4 regions of the Nonomuraea sp. B12E4 genome follow, and region 3 is predicted to be linked to each of the others. Evidence: riboswitches for the same ligand, from Rfam matches in the RefSeq annotation. Region 3 holds a riboswitch; each other region holds the start of a gene.
What was found. A riboswitch is a leader RNA that binds a small molecule or an ion and turns the genes downstream of it on or off. The one in region 3 is predicted to bind thiamine pyrophosphate.

Region 1 (5,831 bases), on a different contig from region 3:
GCGGGTCTACGGCAAGGTGCGCTCGGGCAAGAGCCCGGTCAGGCCGTTGCGGTCGCGGGAGGAGCCGTCCCAGCAGGGGCCAGGAGGGCCGCGCAGGCGGATGTCCGGCGGGACGATCCTGAAGATCGTCGGCGGCCTGCTGGTGCTGCTCCTGGTGGCGGGGGTGGGGATGCTGTTCTGGATCGACTCCCGGCTGTCGGGGATCGACGGCGTGCTCGCCGATTACGACGGCCGCGTCGCCGACACCCCGGGCACCAACTGGCTGCTCGTCGGGTCCGACAGCCGCAAGGGCCTGACGGCCGCCGAGCGGAAGGAGCTGGCCACGGGGCGGTCCGCCGGCCAGCGTACGGACTCGATGATGTTGCTGCACCTCCCCGACGGCGGAGACAAGCCGACCCTGGTCAGCCTGCCGCGCGACTCGGCCGTCAGCATCCCGGGCAGGGGGCGCAACAAGCTCAACGCCGCCTACTCGATCGGTGGGCCGAAGCTGCTGGTCCAGACCGTGGAGACGGTCACCGGGGTGCACGTGGACAACTACATGGAGATCGGGTTCGGCGGCTTCGTGGACATCGTGGACGCCGTCGGCGGGGTGGAGATCAACGTACGGGCCGCCGTGGACGACCCCAAGGCGGGTCTCAAGCTGAAGAAGGGCACCCAACTGCTCAACGGGGCCCAGGCGCTCGGCTACGTGCGCACCCGCAAGGGCGGCGCGCTGCCCGACTTCGAGCGGACCAAGCGGCAGCGGCAGTTCCTCGGGGCGGTCGTGAAGAAGGCGGCCAGCCCGGGGGTGCTCATCAACCCGTTCACGTCGATCCCGCTGGCCATGAGCGCCACGGACGCGGTCGAGGTGGACTCGGGCACGGGCGTGTTCGACATGCTGTCGCTGGGGCTGGCCATGGGTGACAGCCCGGTGACGACGGTGGTGCCGTTCGGCGGGAACGAGCAGCTGGCTGACGGCGGCGCGGCCGTCAAGTGGGACCGGGCGAAGGCGCTGGCGCTGTTCAACGCGCTCAAGGAGGACAAGCCGGTGCCGCAGGACATCCTCGACGCCGCCTGAGGCGGTCGGTCGGCCGAAACAACGTGGCCGGGCACCGTCGGGTGCCCGGCTTCGTGTTGTCGGGGCGAGATGGCCGGCTTTGTGCGATGCGGGCCGGCGTGGCGTCCAGCTCGGGGTGGCCGAGCGGGGAGGGATCCGTGACCCGGGGCTTCTTGTCCGACAGCTCGACGCGGCCGGCGACGGCGTGCTCGGCCGGCAGGGCGCCCGCGAGTGCGGGGTCGAGCTGCATGGGGTTGACGAGCCGCCTTCCGTCGTGGTCGGAGTGGGCGAGGAACTTCCCGGCGATCCGCACGCAGGTCCTTCGACACTAACCTCCCAGGCATGACTGTCTCGGAACGTTTGCACGCGATCGGCCGGCCGCTGCTCCAGGAGCAGCTCGACCATCCCACCGTGGCCGGGATCGGGCGGGGTGACCTGGCCGAGCCGGTGTTCAGGTCGTGGCTGGAGCAGGACTACCTCTTCCTGCTGGACTACGTGCGGGTGTTCGCCCGGCTGGCCTGGCAGGCGCCCGCCGCGCACCTGGGCGACCTGGTGGACCTGGCGCACACGACCTTCCACGACGAGCTGAGCCTGCACCGGACGATGTCGGCGGAGTTCGGGGCCGATCTGGAGGGGGCGGTGAAGGGGCCGGCGTGTGAGGCGTACACGAGGTTCCTGCTGGAGTCGGCGGCGTCCTACGGGGAGGGGTTGGCTGCGCTTTATCCGTGTATGTGGGGATATTCGAACCTTGGGCGGATATTGGCTAAGAATCCGCCTGCTGAACCGAGATATCGGGCTTGGGTGGACACGTACGCGGACCCGGGGTTCGAGGCGCTCACCGTGCGGATCGCCCAGATGATCGACGAGGCCGGCCCCGATCCGGCGCGGGCGGAGGCGCTGTTCACCGAGGGGATGGCGCACGAGCTGGCCTTCTGGAGCGTGCCCTAGCCCCTCGCGCCCGGTTGTCCACAGGCTGTGGACGGCCGGGGCTCATGGGGACCGTACTCTGGTGGCATGCCGGAACTTCCCGAAGTGGAGTCGCTGGTCCACTTCCTGCGCGAGCGGGCGGTGGGCCGTACGATCCTGGGCGTCGACGTGGTCGCGTTCCAGGCGCTCAAGACGTTCGACCCGCCGGCCACCGCGCTCGGCGGGCTCACGGTGACCGGCGTGTCGCGGCACGGCAAGTTCCTCGACCTCGACTGCGACGGGCTGCACCTGATCATCCACCTCGCCCGGGCGGGATGGCTGCGCTGGCGGGAGGACCTCTCGGGGGCCAAGCCCGTCCGCCCGGGCAAGGGCCCGCTCGCGGTCCGGGTCCGGCTGGCGCCCGATGAGGAAGGGCTGGCGCCGGGGTTCGAGCTGACGGAGGCGGGGACGCAGAAGCGGCTGGCCGTCTATGTCACGAAAAATCCAGACGATGTGCCGGGCGTCGCCGCCCTCGGCCCCGACCCCCTGGACGAGTCGTTCACCGTGGCCGCGCTCAAGCGCATCCTGGGCGGCAACCGTACGCAGATCAAGGGGTTGCTGCGCGACCAGAAGGTGATCGCGGGCATCGGGAACGCCTATTCGGACGAGGTGCTGCACGCGGCCAGGATGTCCCCGTTCAAGATCGCGGCGACGCTGACCGACGCGCAGATCGCCGACCTGCACGAGGCCATCGTCACCACGCTGGGAGAGGCGGTCGAGCGGGCGCACGGGCTGGCGGCCAAGGATCTCAAGGCGGAGAAGAAGTCCGGCCTCCGCGTGCACAACAGGGCCGGGCAGCCGTGCGACGTGTGCGGCGACACGATCCGCGAGGTGTCGTTCGCCGACTCGTCGCTGCAATACTGCCCCACCTGCCAGACGGGCGGGAAACCGCTGGCCGACCGCCGCCTGTCCCGGCTGCTCAAGTAGGTGGTCGGGGCCCGTGCCGGACGCGAGATGATGGAGTCATGAGCGTTCCTGAGATCGACCCCAGTGCCCTTCCGTCCGACGCCTACCTGCTCGACGTGCGGGAGCAGGAGGAGTGGGTGGCGGGGCACGCCCCCGAGGCCGTGCACATCCCCATGACGCAGATCCAGGGCCGGGTGGACGAGGTGCCCAGCGACCGGACGGTCTACGTCGTGTGCCGGGTGGGCGGCCGATCGATGCAGGTCGCGGCCTGGCTCACCCAGCTCGGACGAGACGCGGTCAACGTCGGCGGCGGCATGCAGTCATGGGAGTCGGCGCGGCGCCCGATGGTCAGCGAGACCGGGCAGCCGCCTTTCGTCGCGTGAGGCGGCTTGTACGGTGAGACAACGCCCACTATGGCGGTTTCGCCGTCATTAGGGCATGATGAGGGCGCCAATTACAGATCGTCGCGGGAGCTCGGGGTGCCGGGCTGAGAGGGCAGCAACTGATCCGCTGCCGACCGCCTGAACCTGTCCGGATAATGCCGGCGTAGGGAGTGTGCGATGTCGCATGCCGTCAACGAAGTTCCCCTGACTCTCGAAGGACGGCCGCCGAAGACACTGGGCGTGCTCGACCAGGGCGCGCTCTGGGCCAACCTGGGTGTCAGCCTCCTCGGCTTCTCCGGGGCCATGTTCCTGCTCGACCCGCTCGGCAACGCGCCGCTCAGCCTGGGCGCCGCGCTGCTGGCGGCCGTGGTCGGCAGCCTGATCGGCACGGCCATGGTGGGTCTGTCCGCCATCCCCGGCACCCAGACAGGGCAGCCGGCGATGGTGCTGCTGCGCGGGCTGTTCGGGGCCCGGATCTCCTACGTCCCCACGGTGCTGAACGTCGTGCAGATGCTCGGCTGGGGGGCGTTCGAGCTGTGGGTGATCGCCAAGGCCGCCTCCGCGATCTTCGGCGGGGTGCCCTACCAGGTGTGGGTGATCGTGGCGGGGGTGCTCACCACCGCGCTCACGATCTGGCCGCTCGGCTCGATCCGGCTGCTGCGCCGCTACGTCACCGTCGGGGTGATCGTGTCGATGCTCTGGTTCGCCTGGTTCTTCCTTTCGGACGCCCCCGTGCACGCGGGCGGATCCTGGACCGCGTTCGCCCCGGCCGTGGACTACGTGATCGCGCTGTCGGTGTCGTGGGTGCCGATGGCGGCCGACTTCGCCCGGCACTCCAGGTCGAGCAGGGCCGCGTTCACCGGGGTGGTCGGCGGTTACACGCTGGCGCAGGTGGCCTGCCTGGGGCTGGGCGTGTACGCGGTGGCCATCGCCGGGGCGGCGGCGGTGGGAGCCGACAGCACGTCGGTGTTCGGGCCCTTCGTGGCGGTGCCGGTGGGCGCGCTGTTCTTCGGCATCCTGGTGCTGCGGGAGACCGACCAGTCCTTCGCCAACGTCTACTCCACGACGGTCTCGTTGCAGAACCTGATGCCCAGGGTGGACCGGCGGGCGTTCTCCGCCGCGATCGGCGTGCTCACCGTCGCCATCGCGCTGGTCGTGGACGTCACCTCGTACGGCGCGTTCCTGTCGGTGATCGGGGCGGTGTTCGTGCCGATGTTCGCGGTGCTCGCCGTGGACTACTTCGTGCTGGGCGGCGCCTCCCGCTGGAACACCGGCGAGGACGCGCCGTCGCGCTGGTCGATGCTGGTGCCGTGGGGGCTCGGCTTCCTCGCGTACTGGCTGACCACCTCCAGCCTCACTGTGGAGGGCTGGGACGCCCTGTGGGCCTCGGTACGGGAGGCGATCGGGTTCACCCGGCAGCCGTGGATGAACGGCGCCCTGGGCGCGGCCCTGGTGGCCGGGCTGGTGACGCTGGCCGTCGGCTGGCCGCGGCGGCGCCGCGCGGCCGGCTCCGAGCCCGGCTCCGAGGCCGCGCGGGCAGGGCGGTCAGGCTGAGGCGCGCTGCTCGACGTTGAGGAGGTGTTGCTTGGCGGCCGGACCGCCCGCGTAGTCGCCGAGCGTGCCGTCCCCGCGCACCACCCGGTGGCAGGGCACGATCACGCAGACGGGGTTGGAGGCCAGCGCGTTGCCGATCGCCCGCAACGCGCGCGGCCGGCCGATGCTCTGGCCGATCTCCTCGAACGTGGTGGTCGTGCCGTAGGGGACGGCCATGGTCTTCTGCAGCACCGTGCGCGCGAAGGTGGTGGCCAGCGCCCAGTCCACGGGGGTGGTGAACGCGCGCAGCCGGCCGGAGAAGTAGGCGTCCAGCTCCCTGCGCACCGGGTCGAGCCGGCCCGGCTCGGGCCCGATGAACGTGCCCACATGCCTGGTGACCAGCTCGTACACGCTGTTTTCCGGCTCGAAGCTGCACGCCGCGACGCCCTTGCCCGTCACGGCCAGCACCAGCCTGCCCACGGCACCGTCGTAGGTGCCGAACGCGATGTCGGGCGGAGTCTCACCTCGGTAGGTGCTGGAGGTCACCCGCAGCAGGGCATCGAGATCACCGCTCGACATTCCGTCACCCTCCCGCGTGTAGCCGCGATGCCCGCACCGCGGGCGAATCGCCGTGCCCGCCGTTGTGTTGTGCCGTGCCCGCACTGTGTGGTGCGGTGCCCGCAACTGTGTTGTGCGGTGCTCGCAGCGTATCGGACGGATCGCCCGACGGACTCACCGCGCCACGGGCACTATGGAGGTGTGGGGGACGAATGGGCCGGTAGTGACGACGAGATCGCTCGCGCGGTGCTCGCCAGCTCACCCAACGCCGTCGTGGCGCTCGACCGGGATCAGGGCGTGCTGGTCTGGAACGCCGAGGCCGAGCGGCTGTTCGGCTGGACGGCGGAGGAGATGCTCGGGCGGCGCGCGCCGATCGTGCCGGGCGAGCTGGTGGCCGAGCACAACGCCGTGCTGGAGCGGGTACGCACCGGAGGCCAGGTCTCCCTGCG
Region 2 (5,831 bases), on a different contig from region 3:
GATCGTGCGGACCTCATCCTGTGGACCCACGAACGCCTCTGCGAGCGATTCGACCACGTCGCCGTCACCATGCCTACGCGACCCTCCTGCTGAACGGCGGCCACCTCTGCTCGATCGCCACCCACGACCTCGACCTCCTGACCGAACTGCAGCCGCACCTGCGGCCGGATTCCGGGAGGTACGAGGTCGAGATGCTGCGGGGACTCGGCATCGACCAACTGTCGACGATGCGGGATCTCGGGCATCCGATCAGGGAGTACGTCGTGTTCGGCACCCAGTGGTGGCTCTACGTCTGCAATCGCATCGCCGAGGACCCGGCCCGCCTGGTCCAGGCTCTGATAGACGCCGGCCGGCGCGCATAGCCCCGGCCCCGGGCCTGCGGCAGCTCGGCAAGATTCCCGACCTTCCCGCTGTCCCCCGACGGCGGGGCGCGGACGAGGAGGGTGCGGAGTCCCCTGGGGCACGGCGAATCGTTCGCAGTGCCCCTCTGGCCGCGCTGGTGAGCAGGTCGGCGCGCTTCAACGCGGCTGGCTGGTGGGGTGTGCCGGCTGGGTGGCCGCCAGGCTGCCCAGGAGCTTGAGCCGCTCTTCTGAGGTGCTGCCCGGTTCGGCGGTGTAGATGGTGAGGCCGTACACCGTCCGGTTGGACATGGGCAGGTCGAGAGACTGGTAGGTCAGCTCCAGGTCGCCGATCTGGGGGTGCCACAGCCGCTTGCTGCCGTCGTGGCGGATGCGCACGTCGTGGACGGCCCACTGGCTGCGGAACTCGGTGCTGAGCATGGACAGCTCACCGACGAGGTCGCGCAGGGCCCGGTCATGGGGCTCGCGTCCGGCTTCGGCGCGCAGCAGCCAGCACCGCGACCTCTTCGCGGCGCAGCCCGGGAACCCGGCGGCGGCCGTCCTGCTGGCGTTCGGGCCGAAACTGCTGCTGGAGAGGGCGCCGAAGGACAGCACGTCGATGCCGGCCTTCCAGGTCATCTCGGCCGGGGTGGCGCCGAGGTGGTCCAGGGCGTTGGCGAAGCGTCCGCCGTCCATGTGGACGCGCAGTCCCGCATCCCTGGCGATGCTGCCCAGGCGGCGGATCTCGTCGAGGGAGTAGACGCTGCCGCTTTCGGTGGCCTGGCTGATGCTCAGTACGGACGGCTGGACGCTGTGTACGTCACCGGCCCGGCGGCGGGCCGCCTGGTGGAGGGCGCCGGGGTCGATCTTGCTGTCGTCGCCTTGGCCGCCGACCAGCTTGGCGCCGTTGGTGAAGAACTTCGGCGCGCCGCATTCGTCGTTGTTGATGTGGCTGTCGGGGTGACACAGCACGCTGCCCCAAGGCGGAGTGAGGGTGGCCAGGGCCAGGCAGTTCGCGGCGGTTCCGGTGGAGACGGGGAAGATGTCGACGTCCCGCTCGAAGATCTCGCTCAGCTTGCGGCGGGCGCTGTCGGTGAAGGGGTCGTTGCCGTAGGGAGGGGCATCCCCGGCCGTCGCCGCGGCGACGGCCCGCACTATCTCGGGCGAGGCGCCGGCCATGTTGTCGCTGATGAAGGCGCGGCTGGAAGGGATGATGGCGGTTACCGAACGAGCAGTAGCACCGCCGCCCAGGCGTGACGGCGGGCGGTCACGGAGAGGCGCGCACCTTCCAGGTGCCGCCGTGGACGACCACGGCCTGGTCGTCGTTGATCGACAGGTACGCCTGCTCGCCGTGCCGCGCGACCTGCCGGTCATGCCGCTCGGCCCGGCCCCGGTTGCGGTGGGCGAGCACCAGGAAGGGCACCAGGCCGAGGCCGCGCGTCGATTCGGGCGCGCCTGGATCCCCGGGGTCGATGGCGGCGTCGGCCTCGCGGTAGTAGCCGAGGTCCGGCGCGGCCAGCGCCGCGCCGGCCGAGACGTCGGCATAGCCGAGGCGGCCCTCGCGCACCGCCGGCGCGACGACGCGGTCGAAACCGGTCCGCTGTACGTGCTCCAGCAGGAACAGGGGATACCCACCGGCGACGAAGACCAGGTCGGCCCCGCGCAGCGCGCGTTCGACATCGGCCGCCCCCGCCCGTTCGAGGTCGAGGCGCTCGACCACCATGCCCTCCCCCCGCAGCAGGCTGTCCGCCGCCTCGACCCACGGGGCGGCGGGCAGCGGATTGGCCGCGGTCGGCACCAGGACCGCGTGCCTCGCCGTCAGGGGGAGCGACGCCAGCCAGGGCGGCAGGGCACCCAGTCCGGCGGAGCCGAGGAACACTTTCCGCACGTTCAGTTCTCCCTCTGGTCGCTCATCGCGGGCAGGCGCGCCGCCGTGGGCCGTTCGTGCCGGTACGTCGCCAGCCAGCCCAGCGCCGCCAGACCACAGAAGCCGGCCGAGGCCGCGCAGGCGCCGCCCCAGCCGTAGCGGTCGTAGGCGCTGATGCCGACGGCCGTGCCGAGGGCACCGCCGAAGAAGTAGGTGGTCATGTAGATGGTGGTCAGGCGGGACCGGGCGGCGTCGACCAGGTCGTAGATGACCGCCTGGTTGGTCACGTGCACGACCTGGCAGCACACGTCCATCAGCAGCGCGCCGAGGACCAGCCAGACCAGGCTGCTCCGCCCGGCGGCGAGCACGCCGAAGGAGCCCGCCAGCAGCACGATCGCGCCCCCGGTGACCGGCAGGCGCGTCCGCCGCCGGTCCAGCAGCCGCCCGCCGCCCAGCGCGCACAGCGCACCCAGGGCGCCCACCAGCGCGAACAAGCCGATCCCCGCCTTGCTCCAGCCGAACGGCGGGCCCGACAACAGGAAGGTCACGGTGGACCAGAAGCAGCTGAACATGGCGAACTGCGCGGCGCCGATCAGCGACCGCCAGCGCAGGACCGGCTCGCCGCGCGCCAGCCGCAGCACGGCCCGCATCTGGGCGGCGTACCCGAGGTCGACCTCGCGGCCCCCGGCCGGCAGCATCCGGTACATGGTCGCCGCCATGACGGCCATCACCCCGGCCGCCACGCCATAGACCCAGCGCCATCCGGAGACCTCGGCGACGAGCCCGGCGAAGGTCCTCGAAAGCAGCACCCCGAGCAGCAGGGCGCCCATCAGGGTCGCGACCGTACGGCCCCGGTGCTCCGGGCGCGCCAGCGTCGCGGCGTACGGGATCACCATCTGCGCCACCACGGACGAGGCGCCCACCAGTATGGCAGCGGCCCCCAGCACCTGCGGCCCGGATGCGGCCGCGCTGACCGCGAGGGCCACGGCGTCGATCGCGAGCAACGTGGTGATCAGCGGGCGGCGGGCGATGATGTCGCCGAGCGGCACCACGAACACCAGCCCGCAGGCGAAGCCCACCTGCGTCACCGTGATGAGCATCCCCGCCGCGGATGGGCCGATCCCCAGCTCGCGGGCGATCGTCGGGAGCAACGGCTGCGCGTAGTAGACATTGGCGATCGTGATGCCACAGGTCAGCTCCAGCAGCCGCACCAGGGCACGCTCCAACGCCACGGTTCTTCCTCCAACCGGTCGATCCAACGGGGCAGTGCCGTCACCCGGACCGCACCCGCCAAGTGGTTTCGAGGAGGCGGGGATCCGGGGGACGCAACCGCAGGGATCAGCCGGCGGGCCGCGTCGACTGGGCTTGGCACGAGTGTCCTCGGAGGTTCACCCCGAAAGGGAGGACACCTCAGTCATGCGGCGATGAGCACTGTAGCCGATGGTTGGCCGTGGTAGGTCCCCTGCCCCTCGCCGGGCGGTGACGGGTCCGAAACCTGGTGCAGCCGGGTTACCGTTACGGCGCCTGTTACGCTCGTATGCGACGCGGGGTGCCCGGCGAGCCGGGCTGAGATCACACCCGTAGAACCTGATCTAGTTCGCACTAGCGAAGGGACGTCACGGGTGACCTCCGTTCCCAAAATCCTCTCTATCGCCGGCACCGACCCCAGCGGTGGCGCGGGCATCCACGGCGATCTGAAGACCTTCTCCGCCCTCGGCGGCTACGGCATGGCGGTGACCACGGCTCTGGTCGCGCAGACGACCACAGGCGTGCGCGGCGTACACGAGGTGCCCGCGGAGTTCGTCAGCGCTCAGTTGGACACGCTGCTCGCCGATGTCCCCGCGGACGCCGTGAAGATCGGCATGCTGGGGCGGGCCCCCGTCATCCACGCGGTGGCCGCGGCACTGGACAGGTTCTCTCCTCCGTACGTGGTGCTCGACCCGGTGATGGTGGCCAAGAGCGGCGACCGGCTGCTGCCGGCCGACGCGGTGTCCGCGCTGCGTGAGGTGCTGCTCCCGCGCGCCGACCTGATCACCCCCAACCTGCCGGAGGCGGCGGACCTCCTCGGCGAGCCGCAGGCCCGCACCGTGGCGGAGATGCACGAGCAGGTACGGCGGCTGCACGCGCTCGGTGCGCGGCGGGTGCTGCTCAAGGGCGGCCATCTGGACGGCGAGGTCTGCGTCGACGTCTTCAGTGCCGGCGGCGAGCCGGTCGACCTCGCCGGGCCCAGGGTCGCGACCCGCCACACCCACGGAACCGGCTGCACCCTGTCCTCGGCGGTCGCGGCGCTGCGCGTGCGTCACCGGGACTGGCTCGCCGCCGTGCGAGCGGCCAGGGACTACCTGACCGGCGCGTTGCGTGCCGCCGACAGCCTGCGCGTCGGGGGCGGTCACGGCCCCGTCCACCATTTCCACGCGGTGTGGTGAGGCGGATGGCCGAGCCGCCCGACGACCTGCCGATCATCGAGAGGGACGTGGTCCGGCTCGTCGTCCTCGACACCCGCGATCGGTTGCTGCTCTTCCACACCCGCGATCCGACGATGCCGGAGAAGGGAACCTGGTGGGAGCTCCCAGGCGGCGGGATCGACGACGGCGAGGACTATGTCGACGCGGCGATCAGGGAGCTGAGGGAGGAGACCGGGATCCGTACCCGCCCCGCGCAGATCGGCGCTCCCACCTGGCGGCGTGACAGCTCCTTCCGCTACCGGGGCGCGCGGCGGCTGCAACACGAGGTGGTGGTCCGCGTCCGCCTCGACGTCCCCGGCCCGGACATCGACCGCTCGGAGATGCTGGACTTCGAGATCGAGGACTACTTCGGCTTCCGCTGGTGGCCGGTCGCCGAGGTCGGCTCCAGCACGGATCGGGTCTACCCGCGCCGGCTGCCGCAGCTCCTGCCGGAGTTCCTGGCGGAGGTGAGCATCGCCGAGCCATTCGAGCTGTACCCCTGAGACACGCCGGTCCTATGCGGCGGGTGTGTGGCCGGCACGAGAGTCAGTCCTGGACGGCCGGTGCGCGGGCCTCGGCCCGGCGGGCCGAGGCGCGCCGGGAGGCCAGCATCTCGATCACCCACAGCAGCAGACCGGCGGCGGGGAAGGCGGCGCCGAGCACGCAGACGCCCGCCCAGCCATGACTGGCATAGATGGCTGCCGACAGGCCGCTGCCCGATGCGCCGCCGAGGAAGTAGGCGGTCATGTAGGCGGCGGCAGGTAACTGGCGCCGCAGGCCAGGAGGAACCCGCCGGTCGCATACCTGGCCCAGCCTCGGTCGGCGAGCTTGCCGGCGAAGCGGGCCGCGGTCGCCCCGGTCACGCCGAGGAGGGCGAACAGCCCGATCGCCGCCTGGTCCCAGCCGTAGGGAGGGCGGGCGAGCAGGAAACCGTAGCTGGCCCAGAGCACGCCGAACGAGGCGTAGGTGAAGAAGCCATAGGCCATCCGCAGGCGCAGCACCGGCTCCTCGCGGACGAGCCGCACCACCGAACCCAGCAGCGCCGGATAGCGCATCCGCGTCAGCGGCGCGAGCACCGGCAGCTGCCGCCACAGCAGCACTCCCACCACCGCCGTCAGGGCGGCACCAACAGGTAGACCGCGCGCCAGCCCGCCAACTGCGCGATCACCCCCGCCACGGTGC
Region 3 (5,831 bases):
GCTGACCACGATCGCCGGAGGACGGCGTGACCACGATCGGCTCACCCAGATGGAGGCCCTGGTCGGACGCCCGGACCAACTCCATCGTGGTGAAACCCGCGACCACCACGCCCAGGATCAGGAAGATCACCACTGCCCGCTGCTTCATGGCTAGACCCTGACGCCCTTCGAGGAGACCACGCTGAGGCGCAGATGAGAAACCTCTCATCTGAAGCTCCCCCACCCGTAGAATCATGTTCTGGTAGCGGCCGGGGAGGAACGCTCATGCGCGTACGAGACAAAGTCGTGGTCGTGACGGGGGCGGCCGGCGGGATCGGCCGGGCGCTGGCCCTCAGGTTCGCCGCCGAGGGCGCCGCCGGAGTCGTGATCGCCGACCTCGACGAAGGCGGCGCGCGGGCGGTGGCCGAGGAGATCGGCGACCGCGCCACGGCCGTCCGGGCGGACGTCTCCTCGGAGACCGAGGTGGCCGAGGTGGCCGAGGTGGCGAAGGCCAGGTTCGGCCCCGTCGACCTGTTCTGCTCCAACGCCGGCATCATCGGCGGCCACGGCCTGGACGCCCCCGACCAGGAGTGGAACGCCCTGTTCGGGGTGAACGTGCTGGCCCACGTGTACGCCGCCCGCGCCGTCATACCGTCCATGGTCGCCCGCGGCGGCGGCTACCTGCTCAACACCTGCTCCGCGGCCGGCCTGATCGGCTGCCCCGGCGACGCGCCCTACGCGGTGACGAAGACGGCGGCCGTCGCCTTCGCGGAGTGGCTGGCCATGCACTACGGGCCCGAGGGCATCAAGGTGAGCGTCCTGTGCCCGCAGGGCGTGCGGACGGCCATGCTGGAGCGCGGCCTTGAGGAGGGCCACCTGACCGCCCGGGCCGTGGCCGCCTCGGGCACCATCCTGGACCCCTCGGACGTGGCGGACACGGTCATCGAGGGCCTGGACGCCGAACGTTTCCACATCCTCCCGCACCCCGAGGTCACCGAGTTCGTACGCCGCAAGGCCGACGACCCGGACAGATGGCTGGCCGGAATGTCGCGCCTCGTGGCCGCCCTGGAATCCGAGCCGTTCCAGGATCCGGGGTAATCCGAACCCCACAGCCTTCTCCGCCCGTACACCCCTGTGGACCCCCACGGCGGGAGAAGGCCATGAAGCGTAAATGGGTGCTGGTCGCCGCGTCAGCCGCGCTGGCCGGCAGTGGCGCCGCCGTCGTATTGAGCGGCGCGACGGCGGGAGGCGGCCCGACGGCCGCCATGCCCATCATCTACGGCAGCTATCCGGAGGCCGGGCACGCCCACGTGCCGGCCGAGAGCCTGCGGAACGACCGCAGACCGAAGATCCTCGCCTCCTCGCCGGGCCGGCCGCTGACGCTGACGGGACTTCTCGGCAATCCCAAAGGCGCGGAAACGGTTTCCGCCGCCCGGTTCCGGCGGGGCTGGGGCGAATACGTGGTGACGCAGGCCGAGATCGACGCGCGCCAACTGGCCAAGGCCGAGTCGATCGCCCCGGGCAGGGAGGAAGCCGCGTATTTCCTGCGGGCCCGGTTCATGGGGTCGATCAAACTTCTACGGATCATCAAATGACCGTGCGCGCCAAGGTCTCCCTGCGGGCCCCCGGCCTGCGGCAGCCCATGCCGCTGCCCACGCGTTCCCTGCTGGCCTGGATAGACACCGAGCCGGACGGCCGCCCGCGCCTGCTCGGGTTCGAACTCGACATCCCGGAGCGGGTCACGCTGCGCCCCGACGACAACGACGTCCACGCCGAAGCGGAGTTCTGGTACGCGGACGCCGTCCGTTACGTCCGGCCGTCGGCCGAATACCGTCTCTGGCACGGCGGCGAGGTGGGCAGCATCAGAATCCTCGAAGTGCTGCGGGGGCGCTGACCGGCAGGCGCCCCCGCGCACGCCGACCGGCTAGTCCACGACAGGCAGATAGATCGAGGCGCCCCGGCGGGTGAACTCCTCGGCCTTCTCCGCCAGCCCCGCCTCCAGCGCCGCCTCCTCGCTCATCCCGTGCTCGGCCGCGTACCTGCGTACGTCGTGGCTGATCCGCATCGAGCAGAACTTGGGCCCGCACATCGAGCAGAAGTGCGCCGTCTTGGCGGGCGCGGCCGGCAGGGTCTCGTCGTGGAAGGACCGGGCGGTGTCGGGATCCAGCGACAGGTCGAACTGGTCCTCCCAGCGGAACTCGAACCGCGCGTCCGACAGGGCGTCGTCCCGCGCCTGCGCCCCCGGGTGCCCCTTGGCCAGGTCCGCCGCGTGGGCAGCGATCTTGTACGTGATCACACCCGTCTTGACGTCGTCCTTGTCCGGCAGGCCCAGGTGCTCCTTGGGGGTGACGTAACAGAGCATGGCGGTGCCGTACCAGCCGATCATGGCGGCCCCGATGCCCGAGGTGATGTGGTCGTACCCCGGCGCGATGTCCGTCACGAGCGGCCCGAGCGTGTAGAACGGCGCGTCGTCGCAGAGCTCGCGCTGCAGGTCCACGTTCTCTTTGATCTTGTGCATGGGCACATGACCGGGACCCTCGATCATCACCTGCACGTCATGGGCGCGCGCGATCCGGGTGAGCTCCCCGAGCGTCCGCAGCTCGGCGAACTGAGCCTCGTCGTTGGCGTCCGCGATCGACCCGGGCCGCAGTCCGTCGCCGAGCGAGAACGACACGTCGTAGCGGGCCAGGATCTCGCACATCTCGTCGAAGTTCTCGTACAGGAAGCTCTCGCGGTGGTGCGCCAGGCACCAGGCGGCCATGATCGAGCCACCGCGCGAGACGATCCCGGTCTTGCGGCGGGCGGTGAGCGGCACGTACGCCAGGCGCACCCCGGCGTGCACCGTCACGTAGTCCACGCCCTGCTCGCACTGCTCGATCAGCGTGTCGCGGTACACCTCCCACGACAACTCCTCCGGCCGGCCCTTGACCTTCTCCAGCGCCTGGTAGATGGGCACGGTCCCGACCGGTACCGGCGAGTTGCGCAGGATCCACTCGCGGGTCTCGTGGATGTCCTGTCCGGTGGACAGGTCCATGATCGTGTCCGCGCCCCACCTGGTCGCCCAGGTCATCTTCTCGACCTCCTCCTCGATGGAGGACGTCACGGCGGAGTTGCCGATGTTGGCGTTGATCTTCACCAGGAAGTTCCGGCCGATGATCATCGGCTCGGTCTCGGGGTGGTTGACGTTCGCCGGGATGATGGCCCGACCGGCCGCGACCTCCTGGCGTACGAACTCAGCCGCGATCCCCTCGCGCACCGCCACGAACTCCATCTCCTTGGTGACCAGCCCCCGCCTGGCACAGGCGACCTGCGTGACGGGCAGCCCCGCCGCCCGGCGCTCGGCGATCCAGCCCTCGCGCAGGCGCGGCAGGCCCCGCCTGACGTCGGTCTCGACGTCAGGGTCGGTGTACGGGCCCGAAGTGTCGTACAGCCTCACAGCAGAGCCGTCGGACAGGCGGACCTGGCGCATCGGCACACGCAGGTCACCGGTGTAGATCTTGGAAAAGCGCGCGCTGCTCATCGCGCAAACTCCCTTCGCCGGCATTACCCGGAGCAGGTTCTGGCGGTCGGCGGCTGTCAGCCGTCCTCTCAGCCCGGTCCGCACCGGGCTCCCGCGTTGGACGGCGGTGATCGTACCCAACCCTCACTGCGCCCGAAACATGGGCATTTCACGAAATAACAGGATTTAGCGCCGCGAGCCTTCTCGGATGACGGCCCGGGCAGCGGGTCCGGGAGCGCTCAGGTTTGACGATCACCCTGGGCGGTACGGTCCCGTCAGGGGGAACATGAAAGATATCGCCGCGGTCGCAGGCCTGGCGGTGTTGGCCACGTTCAACGTGTCCGCCGCCTCCGGGGGTGGGATCGAACAGCATGAAGTGAGCAAGGAGCAGTACGCCGTCCTGATCGCTCAGTGCCGCTACTCCAGCATGGGAATGACACGCTGCCGTGCGGCGGTCAAGGCGGACTACCGCATCGGCCAACCCGACAAATCACTCGACTGCCGCACCTACTCCGGCGTGACCGTCTGCGGCACGCTATATCTCAGCAAGGCCCAACGCACGTGCGCCCAGGAAGCCGTAGGCAGAGGGCTGTCATACCGCCGCGCCGAGGTCGAGTGCTACGCCTTCGGCTGAGGAGCTGAACCTTGATCATCGCTGGGGCGGACGGCTCGCGCACCGGACTGGAAGCCGTCGGCTGGGCCGCCACGGAGGCGGCGCTGCGCCAGGCGCCGCTGATCGTGGCGCACACCGTGCCGAAGTGGGTGTGCGAGGAGACCGCCGGATACTACGCCGAGGTGGGCCGGTGGATGCGCGAGGGCGCGGAGTCGGTGCTCGTCTCCGCCAGGGACCGGGCGCTGCGCGAGCGGCCGGGCATCACCGTGGAGACCAAGCTACTGCCCGGCGACCCTCGCGCGGCCCTGATCAAGGCCGCCCAGGGGGCCGAACTGCTGGTCGTGGGCAGTCGCGGCATCGGCGGCGTACGCGGGCTGTTGATCGGCTCGGTCGCCTACGGGGTGGCCGCGCACGCCCGTACGAACGTGGTCCTGGTCCACGAGCGGCCCTCCGCGCCGCGGGCCGAGGTGGTGGTCGGGGTCGACGGCTCCACGGGATCCATGCGGGCGCTCGACTTCGGCTTCACCGAGGCGGAGCTGCGGGGTGCGCGGCTGCGTGCCGTACAGTCCTGGGCCTGGCCGCATCCGGGCGGCTTCGAGCCGGCCGACCGCGACGGCGAGCAGAGGCACCTGCGGGCCCTGCAGGACCTGCTGGCCGGGCACCGGGGGCCGCATCCCGGCGTGGACGCGGTGGCGGAGGTCGTGCACGGCCACCCCGTCGAGGTGCTGAGGGAGGCGGCGGCGGGAGCCGAGCTGCTGGTCGTGGGGTCGCGCGGGCACGGCCAGCTCGCCGGGATGCTCATGGGCTCGATCAGCCAGGCCATGCTCCACCACGCACCCTGCCCGCTCGCCGTGATCCACTGAAAGTTACACGCCACTCCCGCCGTCCCCGCAGGTCACCAGCCTGCGAACAGCGCCCTGCCTTTCCCCCGCCCCCAGGCGATCCTACGATTCGCGCGAAGACCAGGACGCGTGAGCCCCTCCGTGCGACGGCGCGGCGAGGCGAGGCGACGACGGGAGCAGACGATGCGCAGGACCACCGCCGTGCTGGCGGCGATGCTGGCTCTGGCCGCGGCGGTGCTGATCGCGACCACTTCGCAGGCCGGCGCCGCGCCCATCAGGATCATGCCGCTGGGCGACTCGATCACCGGATCCCCCGGCTGCTGGCGGGCCCTGCTCTGGAACAGGTTACAGAGCACCGGCCACACCGACATCGACTTCGTCGGCACGCTCCCGCCGCAGGGCTGCGGGGTCTCGTACGACGGCGACAACGAGGGCCACGGCGGCTTCCTGGCCACCAACGTGGCCAACCAGAACCAGTTACCCGGCTGGCTCGCCGCGACCAGGCCGGACATCGTCCTGATGCACTTCGGCACGAACGACGTGTGGAGCAACATCGCACCGGCGACGATCCTGAGCGCGTTCACGACGCTGGTGAACCAGATGCGGGCCAGCAACCCCAACATGAAGATCCTGGGTCGCCAAGATCATCCCGATGAACCCGTCCACCTGCCCCGACTGCGCCCAACGTACCGTGAACTTCAACAACGCCATCCCCAGCTGGGCCGCCACCACCTCCACCCAGCGGTCGCCGATCACGGTGGTGGACCAGTGGACGGGGTTCAGCACGAGCACGGACACCTATGACGGCGTGCACCCGAACGCCGCCGGCGACCAGAAGATGTCCGACAAGTGGTATCCGGCGCTGGTGAGCGCCCTCTCCAGCACCTCCACCCCCACA
Region 4 (5,831 bases), on a different contig from region 3:
CGACCCGGGCAGCGACTCGTCAGGGGTGAAGAGCCAGCGCAGCGACTCGACTTCGTCATAGCCGGCGTCCTGCAGCACGGTCAGCGTGCCGGGCAGGCCCTTCATCACATCCTTGCCGTCCAGGAACACCGCGGGCACCTGAGGCCCGCCGCTCCCGCGGCGCACTCCGAGGAGCTTGTGGTCCTTGAGGAGTTGCTTGGCACGCCCCAGCGATAGGTCCAGGCGCGAGGCCACTTCGGGGAGAGTGAGCCACTCGTCGACGAGTTGCTCGGTCTCCCGGTCGATCTGTGCAACAGAAAGCGTCACGAAACCACAACTACCACATGCCGTGCTTGCTCAAACAACACAATCCCGTAGGGAGACTTCTGGATCTACCAGGCGTTCCGCGTCGAGAGGGTGACCGGCTTCGATGATCCTGCGCCCCTGTACGAGATCACGCGGCCGGTCCACGGCCAGCACCGCGGCGAGGGTTTCCTCGGCCGTGAGCCAGACCGCCGACCACGGGCCCTCGGGGTCGCCGCGGTAGATGAGGCGCTCCCCGGCCGGGTGGTGCCCGGCGTACTGCACCATGTGCTTGAACTGCTCCGACCAGAAGTACGGCACCGGATCGTAGACCATGTCCTCGCCCAGCAGCGTGGCGGCGGCGACCTCGGGGGCGTTGAGCGCGGTGTCCCAGTGCTCGACCCTGAGCCTGGTCTGCCAGCGGCGCGACCACCAGGCGGCGCAGTCGCCGACGGCGACGGTGTTCGGCAGCGAGGCGCGCAGGTGCTCGTCCACGACGACCCCGTTGTGCAGGTCGATGTCGGCGGCGGCCAGCCATTCGAGCGCCGGGCGCACGCCGATGCCGGTGACGACCACGTGCGCCTCGACGAACTCGCCGTCCAGCAGCCGCACGCCGCCCTCGTCCACGGATTCGACCATGGTGTCGAGCCGCAGGTCGATGCCGTCGTACCAGCGCTGGGTGCGGGCGCCGATCTCGGCGCCGACGGCGGTGGCGAGCGGGGCGGGGCCGGCCTCGATCACCGTCACCACGCACCCGGCGCGGCGGGCCGCGGTGGCCACCTCCGCACCGATCCAGCCGGCGCCGATGATCGCGACGCGGGCGCCGGGCACCAGCATGGCCCGCAGCTCGTGGGCGTCGTCGAGGGTGCGCAGCACGTGCTGGGGGCCGTCGCCGGGCAGCCTGATCGGCTCGGCTCCGGTGGCGATGACCAGGCCGTCGTAGCCCAGCTCGCCCTCCGTCGTCTCCACGACGCCGGGGCGCAGGGCCTTGGCCGTGACGCCGGACCAGAAGTCCACCTCGATCGCGGCCAGATCGGTGTCCACGTAGCTGGTGTCGGCGTCGCCGAGCAGCACGGCCTTGGACAGGGGCGGGCGATCGTAGGGACGGTGCCGCTCCTGGCCTATCAGCGTGATCCTGCCGCTGAATCCGCGCCCGCGCAGCGCCTCCACCGTCCGCAGGCCGGCCAGGCCCGCTCCTACCACCACGACATGGTTCACGTTCATGACCATAACGGGGGCGGTGCCTGGATGTCGCACCGAGGCCGTAGGCTGGGGACGTAAGCCGCGCGGGAGTCCGGCCGTCACCGGGCTGAGAGGAAGGCGTCATCGGGCCTTCGACCGCAAGACACCTGATCCGGATCATGCCGGCGAAGGGAGCGCGAATGGATGTGATCGTGGGTGGCGGAGTCGTCGGGCTGTCGATCGCCTGGCGGCTGACCCGCGAGGGGCGGCCGGTCACCGTGGTGGATCCGGCCCCGGCCGGCGGAGCCTCGCACGCGGCGGCCGGGATGCTGGCCCCGGTGAGCGAGGTCACCTACACGGAGGGGCCGCTGCTGCGGCTGGGCGTCGCCTCTCTGCGCCGCTGGCCCTCCTTCGCCGCCGAACTGGCCGCCGACGCGGGCTTCTCGGCCGCCGACCCGGGTCTTCCCAGTCCCGGCGGGCGTGCGGCGGGTGATGTCGATCCCGGCGTCTCCGGCGGGCTCGCGGGGGACGGCGCGGGCGGCGGGTTCGGCATCAGCGCGCGGGCGCGGGCCGGGCTGGATCTGCGGGCGGACGGGACGCTCGACGTGGCGTTCGGGGCCGACGACCTCGCGGCGCTGGACGAGCTGGCGGCGTTCATGGACAAGCTGGGGCTGCGGGTGGAGCGGCTGACGGGCCGCGAGTGCCGCCGCCTGGAGCCCATGCTGGCCCCCTCCGTGCGCGGCGGGCTGCTGGCCCCCGGCGACGCCTGGGTGGACCCGCGCCGGGTGACGGCCGCGCTGCTGACCGCCCTCGACCGCCTGGGCGTGCCGCTCGTACGGGCGCGCGCGAGCGGGCTCCTGCGCGACGGCGAGCGGGTCGCCGGAGTACGCCTGGCGGACCCCGAACAGCCCGGACCCGGTTGGCGGCCGGAGATCCGGGGCGACCGGGTGATCCTGGCGGCCGGGGTCTGGAGCACCGAGCTGGCCGACGTGCCGGTCCGGCCGATCAAGGGACAGATCATGCGGTTGCGCTCGCCGCAGCCGCTGCTCAGCCGGTGCGTGCGCGGGACCGTGCACGGCTCGCCGGTCTACCTCGTCCCCCGAGGTGACGGCGAGCTGGTGGTCGGGGCCACACAGGAGGAGCTGGGGTTCGACACCAGGGTGACGGCCGGCGGGCTCTACGAGCTGCTGCGCGACGCCAGGGAGCTGGTGCCGGGCGTGACGGAGCTGGAGGTCGCCGACGTGGTGGCCGGCCTGCGCCCGGGGACGCCGGACAACCTGCCGCTCATCGGCCCGGCCCGTACGCCGGGGCTCGTCCTGGCCACGGGACACCACCGCGGCGGCGTGCTGCTGGCCCCCCTCACGGCGGCCCTCGTGTCCGACGCCGTGGCGGCGGACACGGCGGGCGGGCCTGCCGCTTTCCCTGGAGCCGGTGGGGCCGGTGGAGGCGGTGCGGCCGATGCGGCGGTGGGTGACGACGGTGAGTTGGCGGAGTTGTGCTCGCCAGAGAGATTTCGGGAAATTTCATGATTGTGACGATCAACGGGGCCGCCCATGAGGTGGCCGACGGGATTACGGTGGCGCAGGCCGTACGTACATTGACCGTGGCCACCACCGGAGTGGCGGTGGCCGTGAACGACGAGGTGGTCACGCGGAGCTCGTGGGAGACGACGGTGCTCGGCGACAGCGACCGCGTGGAGGTTCTGACGGCGGTGCAAGGTGGATGATCTGATCATCGCCGGGGAGAAGTTCTCCTCCCGGCTCATCATGGGGACCGGCGGCGCGCCCTCGCTGGAGGTGCTGGACCAGGCGCTGGCCGCGTCCGGGACCGAGCTGACCACGGTGGCCATGCGGCGGCTCGACCCCGGCGCCCGCGGCTCCGTGCTGGACGTGCTGCGCGAGCGCGACATCAAGGTGCTGCCCAACACCGCGGGCTGCTTCACCGCGGGTGAGGCGGTGCTGACCGCCCGGCTGGCCCGGGAGGCGCTGGGCACGAACTGGGTCAAGCTTGAGGTCATCGCCGACGAGCGGACGCTGCTCCCCGATCCGATCGAGACGTTCGACGCGGCCGAGCGGCTCGTGGCCGACGGGTTCGTGGTGCTGCCGTACATCGGTGACGACCCGGCGCTGGCGCGGCGGCTGGAGCAGGCGGGCTGCGCGGCCGTGATGCCGCTGGGCGCGCCGATCGGCTCCGGGCTGGGCATCCGCAACCCGCACAACATCGAGCTGATCGTGGAGGCCGCCTCGGTGCCGGTGATCCTCGACGCGGGCATCGGGACGGCCAGCGACGCCGCCCTGGCGATGGAGCTGGGCTGCGACGCCGTCCTGCTGGCCACGGCGGTCACCAGGGCGCAACGGCCCGATCTCATGGCGGCGGCCATGAAGGCGGCCGTGGTGGCGGGGCGGCTGGCGCGGCAGGCGGGCCGCATCCCGCGCAGGCGCTACGCCGAGGCGTCCTCACCGATGACCCCCTGACGGAATGGTCACAGCCCCGACAGGACGCCCTGCCGGGGCTGGGACGCCAGTGAAGCCGTGCCCGTTTCGCCGGGCGGCTTCGACGTGCCGATCAGAACGTCTCAGCATCGGTTTCGGGCGCCGGGGCCCTGCCAGTGGCGAAACGCCCGTAAACTCAGCCGGGTGGATACGACGACTGCGGACCCCCTGGTCGGACGGCTTCTCGATAGGCGCTACCGCATCGAGAGCCGGATCGCCCGGGGCGGTATGGCGACCGTCTACCTGGCGTTGGACATCCGGCTCGACCGGACGGTGGCGCTGAAGGTCATGCACCGCTCGCTCGCCGACGACCCCGCGTTCGTCAGGCGGTTCATCGGCGAGGCCAAGTCGGTTGCCAGCCTGTCCCATCCCAACGTGGTGCACGTCTTCGACCAGGGCACCGACCAGGACATCGTCTACCTGTCGATGGAATACGTGCCCGGCAGGACACTGCGCGACATCCTGCGCGAGCGCGGCCGGCTGCCCGCCCGCGAGGCGCTGGAGATCCTCATCCCGGTGCTCGCCGCCCTCGGCGCGGCCCACCAGGCCGGGATGGTCCACCGCGACGTGAAGCCGGAAAACGTCCTCATGACCGACGACGGCCGGGTCAAGGTCGTCGACTTCGGCCTGGCCAGGGCCATCGAGGCGACCAACCAGACCCGCACCGGCATGATGATCGGTACCATCGGCTACATGGCGCCCGAGCAGGTCACCATGGGCGCCGCCGACGTGCGCAGCGACGTCTACGCCGCCGGCATCATGCTGTTCGAGCTGGTCACCGGCCAGCAGCCCTACGAGGGCGCGACCCCGATGTCGGTGGCCTACCGGCACGTCCACGACACGGTCCCGGCACCGTCGACGCTGGTCCCCGAGGTGCCGCCGCTGATCGACACGCTGGTGGCGCACGCGACCGCGCGCGAGCCGCACGACCGCCCCGCCGACGCCACCGCGATGCTGGTGGCCGCGGTGGACGCGCACCGGATGCTGCCGCGCACGACGGACCCGCAGGCGTCCAACGTCCGGTCCCACGCCGGACCGGCGCACGCGGCCCCGACGGTGTCCCAGCCGATGCCCCCCTCGATGCCGCAGGCCGCGCCGGCGCACACGCTGATCCAGCCGCGCGCGGAGACGCGGGCGGAGGCACGGGCGGAGGCACGGGCGGCGCGGCGCGGTTTCCGGCTGAGCTGGTTCCTGGTGGCGCTGGTCGCCGTGATGGTGGTGGCGGTCGGGCTGACCGGGTGGTATTTCTCACAGGCCGACTACGTCCGCGTCCCCGACCTGATCGGCAAGAACCTCGTGGTGGCGGAGAAGAACGCCGCCTCGCTCGATCTGAAGGTTCGCACGGCCCAGGGCCAATACAGCGAGAAGGTGGCCGAGGGCCTGATCCTGAGCACCGATCCGGTGCCCCAGTCGGAGGTGGAGACCGGCTCCACGATCACGCTGGTGCCCTCGCTCGGGCCCAAGCGCGTGGTCGTGCCGGACACCACGGGCATGACCGGCAACGACGCGCGTTCCACGGTGGCCAGGGCCGGGCTGACCGTGGGCTCGGTCAAGCGGCTGGCCAACCAGCAGGTCGAGCGCGACAAGGTGATCCGCACCTCGCCGCAGGTGGGCGAGCGGGTCAAGGAGGGCACGAAGGTCGACATCTACGTCAGCGCCGGCCTCGTCATGCCCGACGTCACCGGCATGACGAAGGACGAGGCCGCCGGATACCTCGGCGGGCAGGGCTTCCAGGTGCAGGTCAACGAGGTCGACGACGACGCCGAGCCGTGCACGGTCATCGCGCAGGCGCCCAAGGCCAAGGCCGAGGTGGACAAGGGAGCGGCGGCGATGATCACGGTGGCCCGGTGCCAGACGGACTTCTGGGACTGGTTC

Region 1: linked by a shared signal. The riboswitch ahead of ABGB18_RS35165 (cytosine permease) and the one ahead of thiC (phosphomethylpyrimidine synthase ThiC) in region 3 are both predicted to bind thiamine pyrophosphate.
Region 2: linked by a shared signal. The riboswitch ahead of thiD (bifunctional hydroxymethylpyrimidine kinase/phosphomethylpyrimidine kinase) and the one ahead of thiC (phosphomethylpyrimidine synthase ThiC) in region 3 are both predicted to bind thiamine pyrophosphate.
Region 4: linked by a shared signal. The riboswitch ahead of ABGB18_RS22170 (FAD-dependent oxidoreductase) and the one ahead of thiC (phosphomethylpyrimidine synthase ThiC) in region 3 are both predicted to bind thiamine pyrophosphate.

What each region holds. Positions count from the first base shown of each region.
Region 1 covers NZ_JBDPME010000021.1:70,900-76,730, reverse strand. The annotation lists gene ABGB18_RS35190 (LCP family protein) at 1-1,057, shown strand, start outside; gene ABGB18_RS35185 (GPP34 family phosphoprotein) at 1,011-1,349, opposite strand; gene ABGB18_RS35180 (transcriptional regulator) at 1,379-1,984, shown strand; gene ABGB18_RS35175 (DNA-formamidopyrimidine glycosylase family protein) at 2,051-2,929, shown strand; gene ABGB18_RS35170 (rhodanese-like domain-containing protein) at 2,968-3,291, shown strand; TPP riboswitch at 3,365-3,478, shown strand; gene ABGB18_RS35165 (cytosine permease) at 3,469-4,845, shown strand; gene ABGB18_RS35160 (methylated-DNA--[protein]-cysteine S-methyltransferase) at 4,837-5,403, opposite strand; gene ABGB18_RS35155 (PAS domain S-box protein) at 5,584-5,831, shown strand, end outside.
Region 2 covers NZ_JBDPME010000045.1:31,616-37,446, forward strand. The annotation lists gene ABGB18_RS46235 (hypothetical protein) at 1-93, shown strand, start outside; gene ABGB18_RS46240 (hypothetical protein) at 192-362, shown strand; gene ABGB18_RS46245 (beta-eliminating lyase-related protein) at 519-1,712, opposite strand; gene ABGB18_RS46250 (Type 1 glutamine amidotransferase-like domain-containing protein) at 1,606-2,226, opposite strand; gene ABGB18_RS46255 (MFS transporter) at 2,229-3,437, opposite strand; TPP riboswitch at 3,741-3,836, shown strand; gene thiD (bifunctional hydroxymethylpyrimidine kinase/phosphomethylpyrimidine kinase) at 3,828-4,631, shown strand; gene ABGB18_RS46265 (NUDIX domain-containing protein) at 4,637-5,152, shown strand; gene ABGB18_RS46270 (hypothetical protein) at 5,196-5,396, opposite strand; gene ABGB18_RS46275 (hypothetical protein) at 5,393-5,758, opposite strand.
Region 3 covers NZ_JBDPME010000010.1:5,913-11,743, reverse strand. The annotation lists gene ABGB18_RS22910 (hypothetical protein) at 1-148, opposite strand, end outside; gene ABGB18_RS22905 (SDR family NAD(P)-dependent oxidoreductase) at 265-1,077, shown strand; gene ABGB18_RS22900 (hypothetical protein) at 1,140-1,574, shown strand; gene ABGB18_RS22895 (hypothetical protein) at 1,571-1,873, shown strand; gene thiC (phosphomethylpyrimidine synthase ThiC) at 1,904-3,499, opposite strand; TPP riboswitch at 3,492-3,604, opposite strand; gene ABGB18_RS22885 (hypothetical protein) at 3,765-4,112, shown strand; gene ABGB18_RS22880 (universal stress protein) at 4,124-4,954, shown strand; gene ABGB18_RS22875 (GDSL-type esterase/lipase family protein) at 5,117-5,737, shown strand; gene ABGB18_RS22870 (cellulose binding domain-containing protein) at 5,694-5,831, shown strand, end outside.
Region 4 covers NZ_JBDPME010000009.1:208,110-213,940, forward strand. The annotation lists gene ABGB18_RS22160 (Rv2175c family DNA-binding protein) at 1-306, opposite strand, end outside; gene ABGB18_RS22165 (FAD-dependent oxidoreductase) at 337-1,506, opposite strand; TPP riboswitch at 1,559-1,675, shown strand; gene ABGB18_RS22170 (FAD-dependent oxidoreductase) at 1,665-2,993, shown strand; gene thiS (sulfur carrier protein ThiS) at 2,990-3,190, shown strand; gene ABGB18_RS22180 (thiazole synthase) at 3,183-3,938, shown strand; gene pknB (Stk1 family PASTA domain-containing Ser/Thr kinase) at 4,101-5,831, shown strand, end outside.